DNA from 3 places in the Streptomyces sp. NPDC046203 genome. Region 3 is predicted to be linked to each of the others. Evidence: riboswitches for the same ligand, from Rfam matches in the RefSeq annotation. Region 3 holds a riboswitch; each other region holds the start of a gene.

The links. A riboswitch is a leader RNA that binds a small molecule or an ion and turns the genes downstream of it on or off. The one in region 3 is predicted to bind cyclic di-AMP.
Positions count from the first base shown of each region.
Region 1: linked by a shared signal. The riboswitch ahead of ABZ990_RS04770 (LysM peptidoglycan-binding domain-containing protein) and the one ahead of ABZ990_RS16635 (transglycosylase family protein) in region 3 are both predicted to bind cyclic di-AMP.
Region 2: linked by a shared signal. The riboswitch ahead of ABZ990_RS02000 (M23 family metallopeptidase) and the one ahead of ABZ990_RS16635 (transglycosylase family protein) in region 3 are both predicted to bind cyclic di-AMP.

Region 1 covers NZ_JBEYZX010000004.1:58,749-65,228, reverse strand. Annotated here, with positions in the region: gene ABZ990_RS04785 (cellulose binding domain-containing protein) at 1-1,909, shown strand, start outside; gene ABZ990_RS04780 (MFS transporter) at 2,005-3,363, opposite strand; gene ABZ990_RS04775 (helix-turn-helix domain-containing protein) at 3,360-3,899, opposite strand; cyclic di-AMP (ydaO/yuaA leader) riboswitch at 4,411-4,569, shown strand; gene ABZ990_RS04770 (LysM peptidoglycan-binding domain-containing protein) at 4,573-5,226, shown strand; gene thpR (RNA 2',3'-cyclic phosphodiesterase) at 5,343-5,960, shown strand; gene ABZ990_RS04760 (ABC transporter ATP-binding protein) at 6,204-6,480, shown strand, end outside.
Region 2 covers NZ_JBEYZX010000002.1:34,045-40,524, forward strand. Annotated here, with positions in the region: gene ABZ990_RS01985 (DNA topoisomerase IV subunit A) at 1-390, opposite strand, end outside; gene ABZ990_RS01990 (pitrilysin family protein) at 580-1,929, shown strand; gene ABZ990_RS01995 (pitrilysin family protein) at 1,926-3,323, shown strand; cyclic di-AMP (ydaO/yuaA leader) riboswitch at 3,602-3,765, shown strand; gene ABZ990_RS02000 (M23 family metallopeptidase) at 3,778-4,548, shown strand; gene ABZ990_RS02005 (HPr family phosphocarrier protein) at 4,849-5,130, opposite strand; gene ABZ990_RS02010 (GNAT family N-acetyltransferase) at 5,345-6,480, shown strand, end outside.
Region 3 covers NZ_JBEYZX010000019.1:53,793-60,272, forward strand. Annotated here, with positions in the region: gene ABZ990_RS16625 (cytochrome P450) at 1-446, shown strand, start outside; gene ABZ990_RS16630 (transglycosylase family protein) at 627-2,042, shown strand; cyclic di-AMP (ydaO/yuaA leader) riboswitch at 2,301-2,474, shown strand; gene ABZ990_RS16635 (transglycosylase family protein) at 2,478-3,299, shown strand; gene eno (phosphopyruvate hydratase) at 3,772-5,052, shown strand; gene ABZ990_RS16645 (septum formation initiator family protein) at 5,448-5,918, shown strand; gene ABZ990_RS16650 (DUF501 domain-containing protein) at 6,007-6,480, shown strand, end outside.

The sequences.
Region 1 (6,480 bases), on a different contig from region 3:
CGCGGCCATCTGGGACGCCCATATGAACGACCCCGAGGTGGCCTCCCTCTACCGGGCCGCGGGGATCGGCTCACTGCGCTACCCGGGTGGCTCCTACGCCGACATCTACCACTGGGTCGACCACACCGCTCCCGGCGGATACGTCGCCCCGGGCACCGGATTCGACGCGTTCATGGGCACCGTACGGGACTCCGGGGCCCAGCCCATCCTGATCGCCAACTACGGCTCCGGGACTCCCCAGGAGGCCGCGGACTGGGTCCGGTACGCCAACGTCACCAAGAAGTACGACGCCAAGTACTGGGAGATCGGCAACGAGATCTACGGCAACGGCGTCTACGGCAGCGGCTGGGAGCACGACGACCACACCGACAAGTCGCCCGGCCAATACGCGCGGGAGGTCAAGGCCTATGCCGCGGCCATGAAGGCCGTCGACCCCACCGTCAAGATCGGCGCGGTGCTCACCATGCCCGGCAACTGGCCGGACGGCGTCGTGGCCGAGGGCGACACCGGCGACTGGAACCACACGGTGCTCGCCGCCGTCGCCCACGACGTCGACTTCGTGAGCGTCCACTGGTACCCCAACACGGACAACGGCGACCAGTCGCTGGCGGCGGTGCGGCAGCTGCCGGGCGAACTGCGCGAGGTGCGCAGTCTGTTGAACCGATACGCGGGTGACGACTCCGCGCGGATCGGCATCGCGATGACCGAGGTGAACTCGAACTCCGCCGGCGGCGCCTTCACCAGCCGCCCCAACGGCCTGTTCACCGCCGAGGCCATGATGACGGCACTGGAGAACGGCGTCTTCGCCGTGAACTGGTGGGACACCCACAACGGCGCCGGGAACATCAGCACCGTGGGCGGCGAGACCGACTACGGCGACATGGGCATGCTGTCGAACGGCAGTTGCTCCGGAAGTGTCTGCGAACCGGCGGTGAACACGCCGTTCGCGCCGTACTACGGCATCAAGGCACTGGGCGCGCTCAGCGACCCGGGCGACAGCATGGTCGCCTCCGGGAGCTCCGGCTCCGAGGTCTCCTCGCACGCGGTGCTGCGCGCCGACGGGGACCTCAGCGTGCTGCTGCTGAACAAGAGTTCCTCCGCCGCGCACACCGTGGACCTGCGCTACCAGGGGTTCACCGCCGGATCCGCCGCCCCCGAGGTCCGTCGGTGGGCGCCGGGCGACGAGGGTCTGGTGGACGCGCCCGGCACCGCCACGGCCGGCTCGGTGACCCTGGCCCCGTACTCCCTCACCGTGCTGACCATGCACCCGAAGAGCGGCACGGGCTCCTCCGCCGCCACCGCCGGCGCGCCCGGCACACCGCGCACCACCTCGTCCGGAGCCGACGGCGTCACCCTGAACTGGCCCGCCGCCACCGGCACGGTGGACCGCTACGAGGTCTACGAGCAGCTCGGCACCAACATCCAGCTGCTCGGCTCGTCCACCGGCACCTCCGTCACGATCCCCAACCTCCCGGCCGGCTCCCGGCACACCGTCAACGTACTGGCCCGGGACAAGGCGGGCCGTCTCTCCCGGCCGTCGGTCCCGCTGACCTTCACCACCGCAACCCCGCAGAACAGCACCTGCACCGTCTCGTACCAGGTCACCGCCGGCTGGGGCAACGGCTTCGTCTCCAATGTCGTGGTGAGCAATGTCGGCCCCGCCGCCATCGACGGCTGGACCCTGACCTTCGACTGGCCGTCGGCAGGGCAGTCGGTCTCCTCCTCGTGGAACGCCAACGTCACCGCCAACGGGCGAAACGTGCATGTGACCAACGGCGAGAACAACGCTCGACTCGCCCCGAACGGCGGCAACTCCGCCGGCTTCGGCTTCGTGGGCGGCAACGACGGCGCCAACCCCTCCCCGACGGCCTTCACCCTCAACGGAACGGTCTGCCGGACGATTTCCTGATCCACCGCACCGCCACGCACCGGGCACGTGCGGTCCGCCCTCCCGGAAGGAGAGGAGCGGACCGCTCGCGTCCTCGCCTCCCCGCCCGTCGCCGCTCAGCCTCCCGGGGCCTGGGCCGGTCGGGAGCCGGCGACGGCCTCCGGCGCGGACCCGGCGGCGTCCACGGGCGGCACATCCGCTGCCCCGCCGGCCGTGCCACCGCTCCCGACGGCCCTGCCGGCCCCGCCGCTCCCCACGGTCAGCGCACGCACGTCCTTGCTGCACAGGGCCGCGACGGTGGCGAGCACGATCAGGAGCCCGCCCCCGAGCAGCGTTGTCCGCGACCCGAACCGTTCGGAGAGGACACCCGCCGTCATCTCGCCGAGGGGCAGCGCGAGGATCGAGCCGAGCATGTCGTACGAGTAGACCCGCGCCAGCCGGTCGGCCGGCACGTTCTCCTGGAGCGACAGATCCCAGGCGACCCCGAACTGCTCCAGCGCGAGACCGTTCACGAACATCGCCCCCACCAGCAGCGCCAGGGGCGCCGCCTCGGCCAGCGCGAGCAGCGGCAGGGCGTCGAGCACCACCACGGCCACCCCGATCCGCAGGGCGTGCCGGGAGCGGGAACGGCCCACCAGGAAGCCGCCGATGAGTGCGCCCGCCATCTGGGTGGCCAGCACCAGGCCCCAGGCGGTGCGCCCGTACACGCTGTTCGCGAGCGTCGGCCCGAGCACCTGGATGCCGCCCGCCGTCACGGCGTTGACCACGAAGAACTGCAGGACCACCACCCACACCCAGGTCCGTGCGGTGAACTCCCGCCATCCTTCCCGCAGTTCACGCAGCGGCCGGGCGGGTGCGCCCTGGGCTGCCGCGGCCCGGGGCACGCGTACGCCGTGGTACGCGAGCGCGGCGGCGGTGAACAGGACGGCGTCGGCCGCCATGCCCCACCCCGAACCGGCGAGCGCCGCGATCATGCCGCCGCCGGAGGCACCGGCGATCATGCCGAGGTTCACGCCCATCCGGCTCAGCGCGTTGGCCGGGCGCAGTTCCCCGGCCGGCACGGTCTGCGGGACCAGCGAGGCCGACGCGGGCATGGACAGGGCGGACACGGCGCCGTTGACCACACTCAGCGCGACGAGCACCCCGAGCGAGGCGGAGCCGGTGAGCAGGGCCAGCGCGGCCGCCGCCTGCGCGGCGGCGGCCGCCAGGCTGGAGCCCTGAAGGATGAGGGCGCGCGGCACCCGGTCGGCGAGGATGCCGCCGAAGAGGACGAGGAGGACGTTGGCGACCGACCGTGCGCCGACGACGAGCCCGACGTCGATCGCGGAGCCGGTCAGGTCCAGGACGGCGAAGGCCAGGGCGATGGGGGCCATGGCATTGGCGCAGTGCGTCAGCGTGCGCCCGGCCACCAGATGGCGAAAGCTCCGATGGCGCAGGGATGCCAGCACGGAGGACTTCCCGGTCCGCGCGCTCACTGCGCCGTCTCCCTTCGGGCCATCTCGAACAGCAGGACCGTCGCGCTGGCCCGGACGGTCCCGGGCGTGTGGGGTGCCTGTGCGGCGTCGTGCATCAGCACGCCCAGCTCCTTGGCGAGGTGCCGGACGCGCTCCCACGCCTCGGGGTGCAGCCACAGCTCGGCGTCGGTGAACGCGCCCGGCGTCCCGGGTACCCGCTCGCGGCTGCGGCGCTGCAGCTCCTCGGCGACGGCGGCGGCCAGGACCGTGTAGTCGTCGAGCGATCCGCCGGGCACGGCCTCGCCGCTCGCCGGGTCGTGCCGGTACCGCTTGGCCCGCCCGCCGCGTACGGACGTCTCCTCGGCCAGCTCCAGCAGACCGGCGGCCAGCAGATGGCGCATGTGGTAGCTGACGTTCGCCTGCGACTCGCCCAGCTCGCGCGCCGCCTCGCTGGCGCTCATGGCGTTCGCCGTGAGCAGGGACAGCAGCCGCAGCCGCAGGGGATGGGCCAGTGCGCGCAGGCCGCTCAGCTCCGCACGTCTCTTGTTGTCGGACATGGCCAGGAGTATCGAGGCCCCTGCCACAACTGTCAAACACTTCTTTTGGTGTCGTTCACCAGGGATGATCCGGTGCCGAGTGGCCGGGGGAGCGAGGTGGGGCCGTTCGTGGAGCCGGTCGCGGGGCCGGCTCGGACCGGCCCCGGGGGCTGGTCGACGCCTCGCTCCGCCCGGCGCGGGAGTGCGGACGTAAGGGCGATCCAAAGCATCGCAAAACGGACAATATTGCGACATTTCCCTTCAGTGTCGAGATGATGCGCTAAGCCCGTCTTGGTGTTATTGCGCCGTAAGTGATTCAGGTCACGGCCGACCCCGCCCACCCGGCGCTGGCGTGCCGTCAATTCGAGGTTTTCGGAAAGCGATTGACGGGTCGGCTGATCGGACGGAAAAGATCATTCTTTCGAATCGCCTATAGACGATCTTTACCGTCTCTTTTCATCTTGTTTTCGGTCTTCCTTTTCGCATACGGTCACGCCTCAGCCAGACGGAACGCCGAATCCTGCCGCCGTCCGGACATCACCCACCACCACCCGGCAGGAGCGGGGGACCCAGGTTCTCCGCCGGCTCCGGTGTTCCGGATCCGGCTTGGGGTGAAGTCGCGCCACGGCGCGACCGGGCATCTCCTGCCCGAACCCGACAGCTCACCTCGCAGGCGGAGGAGAGGACATTCGCCATGCGTGGAATCCGGACGCCCCGACGCGCCCAGCTCACCCGCGGTATCGCCCTTGCGGGCGCCGCCGCCGTCGCCCTGCCCCTGATCGGTGCCACGGGCGCCGCCGCGGCCACCCCCCAGGCCGTCGCCGCCGCCCCCGTCCACCACTCCGTGGTCGTCGGCGACACGCTCTCCGGCATCGCCGCGAAGTACGCGGTGACGGGCGGCTGGCAGAAGATCTACGAGGACAACAAGTCGGCCATCGGCGCCGACCCCACGCACATCCGCCCGGGCCTGACCCTCACCGTCGCCCCCGCCGTCGTGCAGGCGGCCACGGCCGCCGTGAAGACCTACGCGAACAACCTCGACGGCTGGATCCGTGAGTCCCTCGACATCATGGACAAGCACAACATCCCGGGCACCTACAACGGCATCTACAAGAACGTGATGCGCGAGTCCTCCGGCAACCCGCTGGCGATCAACAACTGGGACATCAACGCCATCAACGGCGTCCCTTCCAAGGGCCTGCTCCAGGTGATCTACCCGACCTTCGCGGCGTACCACATCGCCGGCACCAAGTTCGACCAGTACGACCCGGTCGCCAACATCGTCGCCGCGTGCAACTACGCCGCCGACCGCTACGGCTCGATCGACAACGTCAACAGCGCCTACTGATCGCGCCCGCGCACTCATCGTCCGCATCCTCGCACCGTGCGCCCCGGGTCCCGCCGACCCGGGGCGCACGGGCGCGGAATGGACCGCGCGGCACAAGACGAGGTACGAAGTCCTCCGTGAACGCACAGCCCCAGGGCGCGACCGTTCGGGTGTTCATCGCCCTGGCGCCGCCCGACGAAGCGAAGGACGAACTGGCGCGGGAGCTCCGGCCCGCCTACGAGGCGTACCCCGCCATGCGGTGGAACCGCATCGAGGACTGGCACATCACCCTGGCCTTCCTCGGTGAGCTGCCGGTCGCGGCCGTGCCGCTCCTGCGGCCCCCGCTCCAGGAGATCGCCGCCACGCGCCGCCCCCTGGAACTGGCGCTGCGCGGCGGCGGGCACTTCGACGAGCGGGTGCTGTGGACCGGCGTCGACGGCGACCTCGCCGGACTGCACCTCCTCGCGGACGACGTCCGCGCCACCGTCCGGAGCTGCGGCATCCCCTTCGAAGGCCGCCCGCTGCGCCCGCACCTCACCCTGGCGCGGGCCCGGCGCGGCGACACCGTCTCCGCCGTCGAGGCCGCGGCGGGCCTGGCCGGCTTCGCCGGACGCAGCTGGTCCGCCGGACGGCTGCACCTGGTCGGCAGCAACACGGGCCGAGGCCCCGGGCCGATCCACTACCGCGACATAGTGGCCTGGCCCTTCACCGGTACGGACGTCACGCCGCGCGCCGCCTTCCCGGGCGCAGGCTGACCCTCTCCCCGGCCCCCGCCACCGCGCACCCCGGCCGGCCTGCTCCCCGGCCCCCGCCACCGCGCACCCCGACCGACCTCGTCCCCTCCTCCCTCCCGGGCGACTGCTCCCCCTTCCTCCCCCTCCGCCACCGGCCGGATCGCGCCGCCGGCCCCCGCCCCGGGGAGAAAACGCGTGGACCGCGCGGGCGGGGCGAGGGAGACTGCGGACCCTGTCCTGTCGGTCCGACACAGCAGGGTTGGGATGGAATTGTCTGAATCGACGCGCGTCACCCCCGGCAAGGGGGCGGTGCTGCTCGCCCTACGTCACTACGGACGGGAGCTGTCCCGGCTGCGCCGGTGGACCGTGCCCGCGATGCTGCTCCCGGCGCTGGGCAACATCGGCATCGCCTACGTCGCGCCACTGATCGTCGCCAAGGTCGTCGGGCGGATCGCCGGCGACGCGGGCGCGGGCTCCGGGGTCGGCGCCCTGCTGCCGTACGTCCTCGGATTCGCCGGGGTCCTGCTGTTCTCCGAGGGGC
Region 2 (6,480 bases), on a different contig from region 3:
GGCCGGCGGGTCGTCGTTGCCGAGCGAACCGAAGTTGCCGTGGCCGTCGACGAGGGGCAGCCGCATGGAGAACGGCTGTGCCATGCGGACCATCGCGTCGTAGATCGACGCGTCGCCGTGCGGGTGGAGCTTGCCCATGACTTCGCCGACCACGCGCGCGCACTTCACGAAGCCGCGCTCGGGCCGCAGGCCCATCTCGCTCATCTGGTAGACGATGCGGCGCTGCACCGGCTTCATGCCGTCGCGGGCGTCGGGCAGCGCACGGGAGTAGATCACCGAGTACGCGTACTCGAGGAAGGAACCCTGCATCTCGTCGACGACATCGATGTCGAGGATTCGCTCCTCGAACGCTTCGTCCGGCGGCGGTGTCTTCGTGCTGCGGCGGGCCATCGCGGCTGCGGCTCCTTCACCAACATGGGCTGATCTGACGCCGACCATTGTGGACCGTGCCACGGACAATGCCGACCGCGACCCGGAAGAGGGACATCCGAGAGGTACGGGAACTTCGCGAGGTGGCGGCGCGCTTGCATACAGTGGCAGGACTTTTTCCCGATCGCGATCGAAGGGACGTACATGCCCATGGGTCACACGGCTGAGGCCGAGGCCGGCTCCGGCGGCCTGACTGCGACCGAGCACCGGCTGGCCAACGGCCTGCGGGTGGTGCTCTCCGAGGACCACCTGACCCCGGTCGCCGCGGTCTGCCTCTGGTACGACGTCGGTTCGCGCCACGAGGTCGAGGGCCGCACCGGACTCGCCCACCTCTTCGAGCACCTGATGTTCCAGGGCTCGGGCCAGGTGAAGGGGAACGGCCACTTCGAACTGGTGCAGGGCGCCGGCGGCTCGCTCAACGGTACGACGAGCTTCGAGCGGACCAACTACTTCGAGACCATGCCCGCGCACCAGCTGGAGCTCGCGCTCTGGCTGGAGGCCGACCGCATGGGCTCGCTGCTCGCGGCCCTGGACGACGAGTCCATGGAGAACCAGCGCGACGTCGTCAAGAACGAGCGCCGCCAGCGCTACGACAACGTGCCGTACGGCACCGCGTTCGAGCGCCTGACCGCCCTCGCGTACCCCGAGGGCCACCCGTACCACCACACCCCGATCGGCTCGATGGCCGACCTGGACGCGGCCACCCTCGAGGACGCGCGGAGCTTCTTCCGCACGTACTACGCGCCGAACAACGCGGTGCTCTCCATCGTCGGCGACATCGACCCGGAGCAGACCCTGGCCTGGGTCGAGAAGTACTTCGGCTCCATCGCCGGCCACGACGGCAAGCCCGCGCCCCGCGACGGCTCGCTGCCGGACGTCATCGGCGGGCAGCTGCGCGAGGTAGTCGAGGAGGAGGTCCCGGCGCGTGCGCTGATGGCCGCCTACCGGCTGCCCCACGACGGCACGCGGGAGTCCGACGCGGCCGACGTGGCCCTGACCATCCTGGGCGGCGGGGAGTCCTCCCGTCTCCACAACCGGCTGGTCCGCCGCGACCGCACGGCCGTCGCCGCGGGCTTCGGCCTGCTGCGGCTGGCCGGCGCGCCCTCGCTCGGCTGGCTGGACGTCAAGGCATCCGGCGGTGTCGAGGTCCCGGCGATCGAGAAGGCCGTCGACGAGGAGCTGGCCCGTTTCGCCGCCGAGGGCCCGACGCCCGAGGAGATGGAGCGCGCCCAGGCCCAGCTGGAGCGCGAGTGGCTGGACCGGCTCGGCACGGTCGCCGGCCGCGCCGACGAACTGTGCCGGTACGCGGTGCTGTTCGGCGACCCGCAGCTCGCGCTCACCGCCGTGCACCGGGTCCTCGACGTCACCGCCGAGGAGGTCCGGGAGGTCGCCCAGGCGCGACTGCGCCCGGACAACCGCGCCGTCCTGGTCTACGAGCCGGTGACGGCCGACGGCGCCGACGACAGCGACAGCGACGAGGAAGAGGGAGCGGACCAGTGACCGAGGCCGCCGCGTCTTTGGCAACCATGACGTTCCACCCGCAGCCCCAGCCGGGCCTCGCCAAGCCCTGGGCCTTCCCGGCCCCGGAGCGCGGCACGCTCGGCAACGGGATGACCGTGCTGCGCTGCCACCGCCCCGGCCAGCAGGTGGTGGCCGTCGAGGTGTCCCTCGACGCCCCGCTGGAGGCCGAGCCCGAGGGCCTGGACGGCGTGGCCACGATCATGGCCCGGGCCCTGTCCGAGGGCACCGACCAGCGCTCCGCCGAGGAGTTCGCCGCCGAGCTGGAGCGCTGCGGCGCCACTCTCGACGCGCACGCCGACCACCCCGGCGTACGGGTCTCCCTGGAGGTCCCGGTCTCCCGGCTGCCCAAGGCGCTCGGCCTGCTCGCCGAGGCCCTGATCGCGCCCGCGTTCGCCGAGTCCGAGATCGAGCGCCTGGTGCGCAACCGGCTCGACGAGATCCCGCACGAGGCGGCCAACCCGGCCCGCCGGGCGGCCAAGCAGCTCTCCAAGGAGCTGTTCCCGGCCGGTACGCGCCTGTCCCGGCCGCGCCAGGGCACCGAGGAGACGGTGGAGGCGATCGACGCCGCCGCCGTGCGCGCCTTCTACGACGCGCACCTGCGGCCCGCCGCCGCCACCGTCGTGGTCGTCGGCGACCTGACCGGGGTCGACCTGGACAAGCTGCTCGCCGAGACCCTGGGCGCGTGGACCGGGGCGCCCGCCGCGCCGCGTCCCATGCGGGGCATCACGGCCGACGACACCGGACGGGTCGTCATCGTGGACCGACCCGGCGCCGTTCAGACGCAGCTGCTCATCGGCCGTATCGGCGCCGACCGCCACGACCAGGTCTGGCCGGCCCAGGTGCTCGGCACGTACTGCCTCGGCGGCACCCTCACCTCCCGGCTCGACCGCGTCCTGCGCGAGGAGAAGGGCTACACCTACGGGGTACGTGCCTTCGGCCAGGTGGTGCGTTCCGACGCCGAGGGCCACGGTGCCTCGATGCTGGCCATCACCGGCTCGGTCGACACGCCGAACACCGGCCCGGCCCTCGACGACCTGTGGAAGGTGCTGCGCACCCTGGCCGCCGAGGGTCTGACGGACGCCGAGCGCGATGTGGCCGTGCAGAACCTGGTGGGGGTGGCCCCGCTCAAGTACGAGATGGCGGCCTCCGTCGCGGGCACGCTCGCCGACCAGGTCGAGCAGCACCTCCCGGACGACTACCAGGGGCAGTTGTACGCGCGCCTGGCCGAGACCGGCACGGTCGAGGCCACGGCCGCCGTGGTCAACGCCTTCCCGGTGGACCGGCTGGTCACCGTGCTCGTCGGTGACGCGGCACAGATCGAGGAGCCGGTGCGGGCCCTCGGGATCGGCGAGGTGACGGTCGTCACCGGCTGAGCGGCCGACCGACTCACCCGACCGACCTGACCCGACCTGACCCGGCCGGCCCGGCCGATCCCGCGGGCTCGGCCGGGCCGACGGTGTGGACGGCTGAGGGAAGGACCCTGACGACCCGGTTCGTCAGGGTCCTTCCCTATGTCCGAATTGATGGCCTGTGAGGTCGAATGCCCTGTGGCATGAATAACAATGAGGCGCCTCTGTTTGGCGATGGACAGATGATCGGCCTAGCGTCGATGCGGCTGTCCGCCCCTGTACGACGCCGCGTCCGCGGCACCGGGCAGCCATCGCCGAGTCCCCGTCAGGCGCGAGCCTGGGGAGCCGGGGACCCCTCACGTCCCCTGGGGTGAATCGGACGCCTTCGCTCTCGCGGAGGGGCCCGTAGGAGACCTTCCTGCTCCGAACCCGTCAGCTAACCCGGTAGGCGAGAGGGAAGGAAAGGACCAGCCTTTTCATGGCGTTCACCCGTGCCACCGGGAAGCATCGTGCTCCGAGCCGGATGGCGCGCCGCGGCGCGGGCATCGCCGGCGCGGCGACCCTCGCCGGTGCCGGCGTCATCGGCTCTCTGGCCTCTCCGGCGCTCGCCGCCGACACCGAGGACGGCTCCCTGGAGGACACCGGCCTCACCCGGGTGGTCACCGAGGAGTCCCTCGCCAAGCACGTCGACGCCCAGGCCGCCGCCCAGGAGAAGCAGGCCTACCAGGCCGCCGCCCGCGCCAAGGCCGCCGCCGAGGCGAAGCGCAAGGCCGAGCAGCGCGTCAAGGAGATCCGCGAGGCCAAGGAGCGCGCGGCCCGTGACGCCGAGCGCAAGCGCCTCGCCTCCTTCCAGCTCCCCGTTGCCGGCTCGTACGTCTCCACCGGCTACCAGACCGGCGGCGCGCTGTGGTCCTCCGGCCACCACTCCGGTATCGACTTCCACGCCGCGTACGGCACCACGGTCGTCTCGGTCGGCTCGGGCACCGTCGTCGAGGCCGGCTGGGGCGGCGCGTACGGCAACAACATCGTCATCCGGATGAACGACGGCACGTACACCCAGTACGGCCATCTCTCCGCCCTGCGCGTGTACGTCGGCCAGAAGGTCACCCCGGGCGAGCTGATCGGCATCTCCGGATCCTCCGGAAACTCCACCGGCCCGCACCTCCACTTCGAGGCCCGCACCGGTGCGGAGTACGGCACGGACATCAACCCGATCTCGTACCTGCGGGCCCGCGGCGTGGCCGTCTGACGGTCGCCCCCGGACAGCCCGGCGGATGATCGCATCCCGCGATCGCGCGCGGCGCACCACGTGACGAAGCCCCGGCTCGAAGGAGCCGGGGCTTCGGTGTGCGCGGGGGCGCGGTGCCGGGGGCGCGGTGCGTGGGGTGCGCACGGGGCGTGGCGCGCTGGGCGCGGACATGCGAAGAGCCGCGTCCCTCCGGAGGAGCTGGAGGGGCGCGGCTCTCGTCGCTGAATCGCTGAACAGCCGAACCGCCGCCGGACTGTCGTCGGACTGTCGTCGGGTGACGGCGGGGTGGCGGCGGACGGGTCAGACGGTCTCGGGCAGCTCTTCGAGGCCCTCGGCGACCAGCTTCGCGAGGCGGTCGAGCGCGATCTCGGCGCCCTCGGCGTCCGAGGCGAGCACGATCTCCTCGCCGCCCTGGGCGCCCAGGCCGAGCACCGCGAGCATGGACGCGGCGTTGACCGGGCTGCCGTCGGCCTTGGCGATCGTCACGGGGATGCCGGAGGCCGTGGTGGCACGGACGAAGATGGAGGCGGGGCGGGCGTGCAGGCCCTCGGCCCAGCCGACGTTGACGCGGCGCTCAGCCATAGTGGTTGCCCTTCAACTCTCAGCGGTTGTCTAGACCAGTCTCTCACGGGTGGCGGGAGACCCGGCCTAGAACCGCCGGGCAGCCCCTGGGGTGCCCCGTCCGGCCCTCCCCACAGTGCCCGGCGCCCGCCCGCCGCGCGACCGGTGCCACGGCTCCGCCGCGACCCGTGTCACCACTCGTGTCACGGCCCCGCGCCGGTCGTAGTCTTTCCCCATGCAGAGCGCGTCGGAACAGCCCGCACAGCCGGAACACGCCTACCCCGACCACTGGGAGGCGGACGTGGTCCTGCGGGACGGCGGCACCGCGCGCATCCGCCCCATCACCGCCGACGACGCCGACCGGCTGGTCGGCTTCTACGAGCATGTGTCGGACGAGTCGAAGTACTACCGCTTCTTCGCGCCCTACCCCCGGCTGTCCGCCAAGGACGTCCACCGGTTCACCCACCACGACTTCGTGGACCGGGTCGGGCTCGCCGCCACCGTGGGCGACGACTTCATCGCCACCGTCCGCTACGACCGCATCGCCCCCGACGGGCGGCCCGCCTCGGCGCCCGCCGACGAGGCCGAGGTCGCCTTCCTCGTCCAGGACGCCCACCAGGGCCGCGGGGTCGCCTCCGCCCTGCTGGAACACATCGCGGCCGTCGCCCGCGAGCGCGGGATCCGCCGGTTCGCCGCCGAGGTGCTGCCCGCCAACACCAAGATGATCAAGGTCTTCACGGACGCCGGCTACACCCAGAAGCGCAGCTTCGAGGACGGCTCGGTCCGCCTCCACCTCGACTTGGAGCCGACCGACCGCTCCCTGGCCGTGCAGCGCGCCCGCGAACAGCGCGCCGAGTCCCGCTCCGTCCAGCGGCTGCTCGCCCCCGGCTCGGTCGCGGTGATCGGCGTCGGCCGCGCGCCCGGCGGGGTCGGCCGGACCGTGCTGCGCAACCTCGTCGCCGCCGGCTACCGGGGCACCGTCCACGCCGTGAACAAGAACCTGGGGGAGGGGCCGCACACCCTGGAGGGCGCTCCGGCCTGCCGCCGGCTCGCCGACATCGGCGAGCCGGTCGACCTCGCCGTCGTCACCGTCCCCGCCGACCAGGTGCCCGCGGCCGTCGCCGACTGCGGCGAGCACGGCGTACGCGGACTGGTCGTCCTGTCCGCCGGATACGCGGAGAGCGGCGCCGAGGGCCGTGAACGCCAGCGCGCCCTGGTGCGCCAGGCCCGCTCGTACGGCATGCGGATCATCGGTCCCAACGCCTTCGGGATCATCAATACGGCCGAGTCCGTCCGGCTGAACGCCTCGCTCGCCCCGCAGATGCCCGCCGCCGGCCGGATCGGTCTCTTCGCCCAGTCCGGTGCCATCGG
Region 3 (6,480 bases):
CGCTCGCCGCGGGGGAGACCGGCCTGCTGGAGACCGGGATCGAGGAGCTGCTGCGGTACGACGGGCCGGTCGAGCTCGCGACCTGGCGCTTCGCGACCCAGCCGCTGACCATCGGCGGGCAGGAGATCCCGGCCGGCGACCCGGTCCTCGTCGTCCTCGCCGCCGCCGACCGCGACCCGGCCCGCTTCGACCAGCCGGACACCCTGGACCTCGCCCGGCGCGACAACCAGCACCTGGGATACGGCCACGGCATCCACTACTGCCTGGGCGCGCCGCTGGCCCGGCTGGAGGGCCAGACGGCGCTCGCGACGCTCCTGACCCGGCTGCCCGACCTGAAGCTCGGCGCCGATCCGGCCGAGCTGCGCTGGCGCGGCGGGCTCATCATGCGTGGCCTGCGGACCCTTCCCGTGGAGTTCACCCCGGCCCCTCGGCGCCACGAAAGCTGACGACAGGTCAAAAATGTGATGTTCGCGTGATCTGCGGTGCATCGACTTGTGACGCCCGTTCGAATGCGGCTACGTTCACCCGCAGTCCACGCCGTCACGCGAAAGGCACTCCGCATGCGCTCCGGGAACGGACGTCACCGTCGACCTCGCCAGGCCCCCGCTATCGTCGTCGCCGCGGGAGTGACCGGATCGGCCCTGGCCCTGCCCCTGCTCGCCACCGGGTCCGCTTCCGCCGCCGATGCCCAGACCTGGGACCGGGTCGCCGAGTGCGAGTCGGGTGGCGCGTGGAGCGCCAACTTCGGCAACGGTCTCTACGGCGGGCTCCAGTTCACCCAGGACGGCTGGGAGCGGCACGGCGGTCTCGCCTACGCGCCCAGCGCCGACCTGGCCAGCCGGGCCCAGCAGATAGCCATCGCCGAGAAGGCGTTCGCCGCCGGCGACACCCAGTGGGACACCTGCGCCCCGATCGCCGGGCTCCAGCACGACGGCAAGGCGCCCGCCGTCGACCCGGGCTCCGGCCCGCTGCCCAGCGCGTCGCACTCTCCCGTCGCCGAGTCGAACCGCACCGACGGCCTGCCGTCCGAGGCCGGCCAGAGCAACGGCAGTCAGGGCAACGGCAACCAGGGCAACGGCAGTCAGGGCAACAACGGCCAGGGCAACCAGGGCAACGGAAACCAGGGCGACCAGTCCGGTCACGGCCAGAACGGCAACCAGGCCAACCAGGGGAACGGTCAGAACGGCCACGGCCAGGGCGGCCAGAGCGGTCAGGCCGGTCAGGGTGACCCGTTCGGCCAGTCGCAGGGCAACCAGGGGAACCAGGGCAACCAGGGCGACCAGGGTGGTTACGGGCAGGGCACCGGCCCGGCCGCACCCGGCGGCTCCGTGGACTCGTACCCGGGCGGGATGGCCACTCCGGCCACCCCCGACGCCTCCGCCGCCCCGGCCACCCCGGCGCCGGCGGCCACTCCCTTCGGCCCGATCGCGCCGGGCGTCTCGCTCCCGCAGGCGCCGACCGGCCTCCTCGCCATTCCCGGCGTCCTCCAGCTGCCCGGCCTCCCGGGCGCGCCCACGACCCCGGCCGCTCCCGCGGCTCCGGCCGCCCCGGACACGTCCGTGACGCCGGGTCTGCCGACCGCGCCCGGGACGGCCACCCCGGGTCAGACAACGGGGCAGAGTCAGAGCCACGGCCAGGGCCAGGGCCAGAGCGACAGCAAGGGCAAGCACCGGGGTGACGCCGCGCCGGAAGGTACGGACGGCTCGGACGCCGCGCGTGAAGCGGGACGGCACGCCGCCCCGGCCGGCAGTGACACCGACGCTGCCGATGCCGCCGAGGGCGCGAAGGGCGCGAAGGGCGGCGAAGGCGGCGCCGCCAAGAGCGAGGTCGTGGCCGGAAACGCCGTCACGGCGGACAAGGCGGACGAATACACCGTCAGACCGGGAGACAGTCTGACGGAGATCGCACGGCGTACGGGCCTCGTGGGTGGCTGGTCCGCGCTCTACGACGCCAACAAGAAGGAGCTCGGCTCCGACCCTGACCTCATCGTCCCTGGTCAGAGCCTCAAGCTGGGGTCGCAGAACTCCTCGTCCGACGAGTAGTCAGGGGCTGAATGTCCGTAATGCCGCAGTGAGACATGGATCTCTCTTGCCGAACGGGCGTGCGGCCGTCGTGGGCTGTGATCGAATCGCCCCTCACCTGCACAAACACCCCCTGACGGGGAGCAAGTAGGGGCGATTTTTCCGGGTTGATGGGCTTTGATCTTCTCCCCGGTCTGTGTCTACGGTCAGGACCGCTCGCCACCGCGGGCCCCGTCGGGCGGTACGCCGAATCCTGCCGCCGGCCGATGGGAACAGTCGTCGCGTCATGCGCCGAAGGCAGGAGCGGGGGACCCAAGGTAAGCGCCGGGCCCGGCCGTTGAAACAGACGGCCGACGACCGGCTTGGGGTGGAGCCGCGTGCAAGGACACGCGGCCGGACAACTCACAGGTCCGAACCCGACAGCTCACCTCGTAGGCGTCGGTGAGGAGAATCTCCATGCTGTTTTCCGGCAAGGGCAAACGCCGTCGTCCCTCCAAGGCCACCCGTGTCCTCACGCTGACGAGCGTCGCGGGCGTCGCCGTCGCCGCCCCGCTGATGGCCGCGGGCAACGCCTCCGCCGCCACCGCCGCCGAGTGGGACCGCGTCGCGCAGTGCGAGTCCGGTGGCAACTGGTCCATCAACACCGGCAACGGTTACTACGGCGGCCTCCAGTTCTCCGCGTCCACCTGGGCGGCGTACGGCGGCACCTCCTACGCCTCGCGCGCCGACCTGGCCTCGAAGACCCAGCAGATAGCCGTCGCCGAGAAGGTCCTGGCGGGCCAGGGCAAGGGCGCGTGGCCGAGCTGCGGCGTGGGCCTCTCCGGCGCCGCGTACTCGGGCTCCGCCTCGTCGTCGTCCTCTTCGTCGGCCGCCTCGTCTTCGTCTTCTTCCTCGGCGGGCTCGTCGTCTTCGGCGGCCTCTTCCTCCTCCTCTTCCTCGTCCTCGGCGAGCAAGAGCACCGGCTCCTCCGCCGGCTCGGCCACCGGTTCCATGACCGCGCCGCAGCGCTCCACCGAGCAGCCGACCACCCGCGGCACCCAGCGCCAGGCCCCGCAGGCCGCTCCGCAGGACGCCGCCAAGAAGACCGTCACCACCCCGACCGGCAAGAAGGTCAAGAAGGGCGACGGCGAGTACAAGGTCGTCTCCGGCGACACCCTCAGCAAGATCGCCAAGGAGAACGGCGTCAAGGGCGGCTGGCAGCAGCTGTTCAAGCTGAACAAGGACATCGTCGAGAACGCCGACCTGATCTACCCGGGCCAGCAGCTCCACCTGAAGTGAGCCGCGCGCTCGTGTGAGCCCCCACCTCTCACGAGCGGCACCTCGCGCGGGTTCGGCGACTGTCCCCCGTGGTGACCCCGTGACCGTCCCCGACCGGCCCGGAGCGCGTGCTCCGGGCCGGTCGCGGTTCGCGGCCGTGGCGCATGGCCGCAGTTCGTGGGTTGGGGCGCACGGCCGTGGTTCGCGGTTCGCGGTCGCGGGTCGCGGGTCGTGTTCGTCGGTCACGCCGTTTTCGCGCTCCCCGAGCCGCTCATCGGTCCGATTCCGGGTCCGCCCGTCGCTTTCCTCCGGATCCATACCGATGAGTAACCCAGGGGATTCGTCCCCATGTGCATGCCCCCGGGTCCTTTTTCGTCTTAGGGGGCGGGCGCCCGGTGGCCGTCGCCACCGCGCCGGTTAGGCTCTTGTCGCAAGGCGAACGAGACCTTGCGCATGCGTCACACTCAGCGTCACATCCCAGAAGGAGATGCTCGTGCCGTCCATCGACGTCGTCGTAGCCCGGGAAATCCTGGACTCCCGAGGCAACCCCACCGTCGAGGTCGAGGTCGGCCTCGACGACGGCAGCACGGGTCGTGCTGCCGTTCCGTCCGGCGCCTCCACCGGTGCGTTCGAGGCCCTGGAGCTTCGCGACGGTGACCCCAACCGCTACCAGGGCAAGGGTGTCGAGAAGGCCGTCCTCGCGGTCATCGAGCAGATCGGCCCGGAGCTCGTCGGCTACGACGCCACCGAGCAGCGCCTGATCGACCAGGCCATGTTCGACCTGGACGCGACCCCGGACAAGTCCTCGCTCGGCGCCAACGCCATCCTCGGCGTCTCCCTCGCCGTCGCGCACGCCGCCTCCGAGGCGTCGGACCTGCCGCTCTTCCGCTACCTCGGCGGCCCGAACGCGCACCTGCTGCCCGTTCCGATGATGAACATCCTGAACGGCGGCTCGCACGCCGACTCCAATGTGGACATCCAGGAGTTCATGATCGCGCCGATCGGCGCGGAGTCCTTCTCCGAGGCCCTGCGCTGGGGCACCGAGGTCTACCACACCCTCAAGAAGGTCCTGAAGGACAAGGGTCTGTCGACCGGCCTCGGCGACGAGGGCGGCTTCGCCCCGAACCTGGGCTCCAACCGCGAGGCCCTCGACCTCATCCTCGAGGCCATCAAGCAGGCCGGTTACGTGCCCGGCAAGGACATCGCGCTCGCGCTCGACTGCGCCGCCTCCGAGTTCTACAAGGACGGCGTGTACGAGTTCGAGGGCAAGTCCCGCTCGGCCGCCGAGATGACCGAGTACTACGAGGAGCTGGTCGCGGCCTACCCGCTGGTCTCCATCGAGGACCCGCTGTTCGAGGACGACTGGGCCGGCTGGAAGGTCATCACCGACAAGCTCGGCGCCAAGGTCCAGCTCGTGGGCGACGACCTGTTCGTCACCAACCCGGAGCGTCTGGCCCGCGGCATCGAGGAGGGCTCCGCCAACGCCCTCCTGGTCAAGGTCAACCAGATCGGTTCGCTGACCGAGACCCTGGACGCCGTCGAGCTGGCCCAGCGCAGCGGCTTCAAGTGCATGATGTCCCACCGCTCCGGCGAGACCGAGGACGTCACCATCGCCGACCTGGCCGTCGCCACCAACTGCGGCCAGATCAAGACCGGTGCCCCGGCCCGCTCCGAGCGCGTCGCCAAGTACAACCAGCTGCTGCGCATCGAGGAGATCCTCGACGACGCCGCGGTCTACGCCGGCCGCAGCGCCTTCCCGCGCTACAAGGGCTGACACCCGGGCGGGCCCGCGCCCGGCGCGGGTGATCTCCCGTCAGGGCCGATCCGCGTCAGGGCCGGTCCCCGGCAGGGGCGATTCCCGGCAGGGCCGATCCGCGTGAGGGCCGGTCCCCGACGCGGGTGATCTTCCTGCCGGGGCCGATCCCTCGCCGGGGCCGATGTCCCGCCAGGGCCGATCTTCGGCTCGCCGCTTCCGTCCGTCCCCGCACCCGGTCCCGTACCGTGTGCGGGGACGTACGTTTGACCGGCACGTGCCGCCGCCGCACCGCGCCGACACGCGCGCGTGCGTGTGGTGGTCGTACCAGCGCATGGCGGACCGCGACGGATGGCGCGACGTTTAGCGCGACGTATGGCGCGACGGATGGCGCGACGGATGGGGAGACGCAGGACATGGCCGTGAAGGACCGGGACCGGTTCTCGACCGCGACCCGGATCAGGCTGCTCGGCGAGCAGACCGCCGCCCGTGTCTACCGTTCCCAGACCCGCCGCCAGGACCGCCGCTCCCGGCTCACGGGGCGCGCCGCGTTCCTCGCGCTCGTCGTCTGTTCCATGGTGGTGGCGCTCGCGTACCCGATGCGGAGCTACGTCTCCCAGCAGGGCGAGATCGCCGACCAGCGGCAGAAGGCGGCCGAGGCCGCCCGCCGCGTCGAGCAGCTGCGCGACGAGAAGGCCCGCCTCCAGGACCCCGCGTACATCCGCCGGCTGGCCCGTGAGCACCTGCACTACGTACGGCCCGGCGAGACGGCCTTCACCGTGAACGACCCCGAGGCGGACAGCCGGCCGCGTTCGGACCGGGGGGCGGAAGACCAGCCCTGGTACGACAATCTGTGGGACGGCGTGGACAACGCCGACCGCCACTGACCCCCGTCCCCCCCACCCCACCGCACCCCCGCTCCTTATTCTTTTCCCCCCACTCCCACCTACTTCAGCAAGGCAGACCGAGGCAGACATGGACACGCCCCCTCCGCAGACCGAGAGCACCGAGCCCACCGCCGCGGACATCGCCGCGTTCGAGGCCCAGCTCGGCCGGCCGCCCCGCGGCCTGCGCGCCATCGCGCACCGCTGCCCCTGCGGCAACCCGGACGTCGTCGAGACCGCGCCCCGGCTCCCCGACGGCACCCCGTTCCCGACCACGTACTACCTGACCTGCCCGCGCGCCGCCTCCGCCATCGGCACCCTGGAGGCCAACGGCGTGATGAAGGAGATGCAGGCCCGGCTCGCCACCGACCCGGAGCTGGCCGCCGCGTACCGCGCCGCGCACGAGGACTACATCGCGCGCCGTGACGCCATCGAGGTCCTGGAGGGCTTCCCGAGCGCCGGCGGCATGCCCGACCGGGTCAAGTGCCTGCACGTGCTCGTCGGCCACTCCCTGGTGGCGGGCCCGGGTGTGAACCCATTCGGCGACGAGGCCCTGGCGATGCTG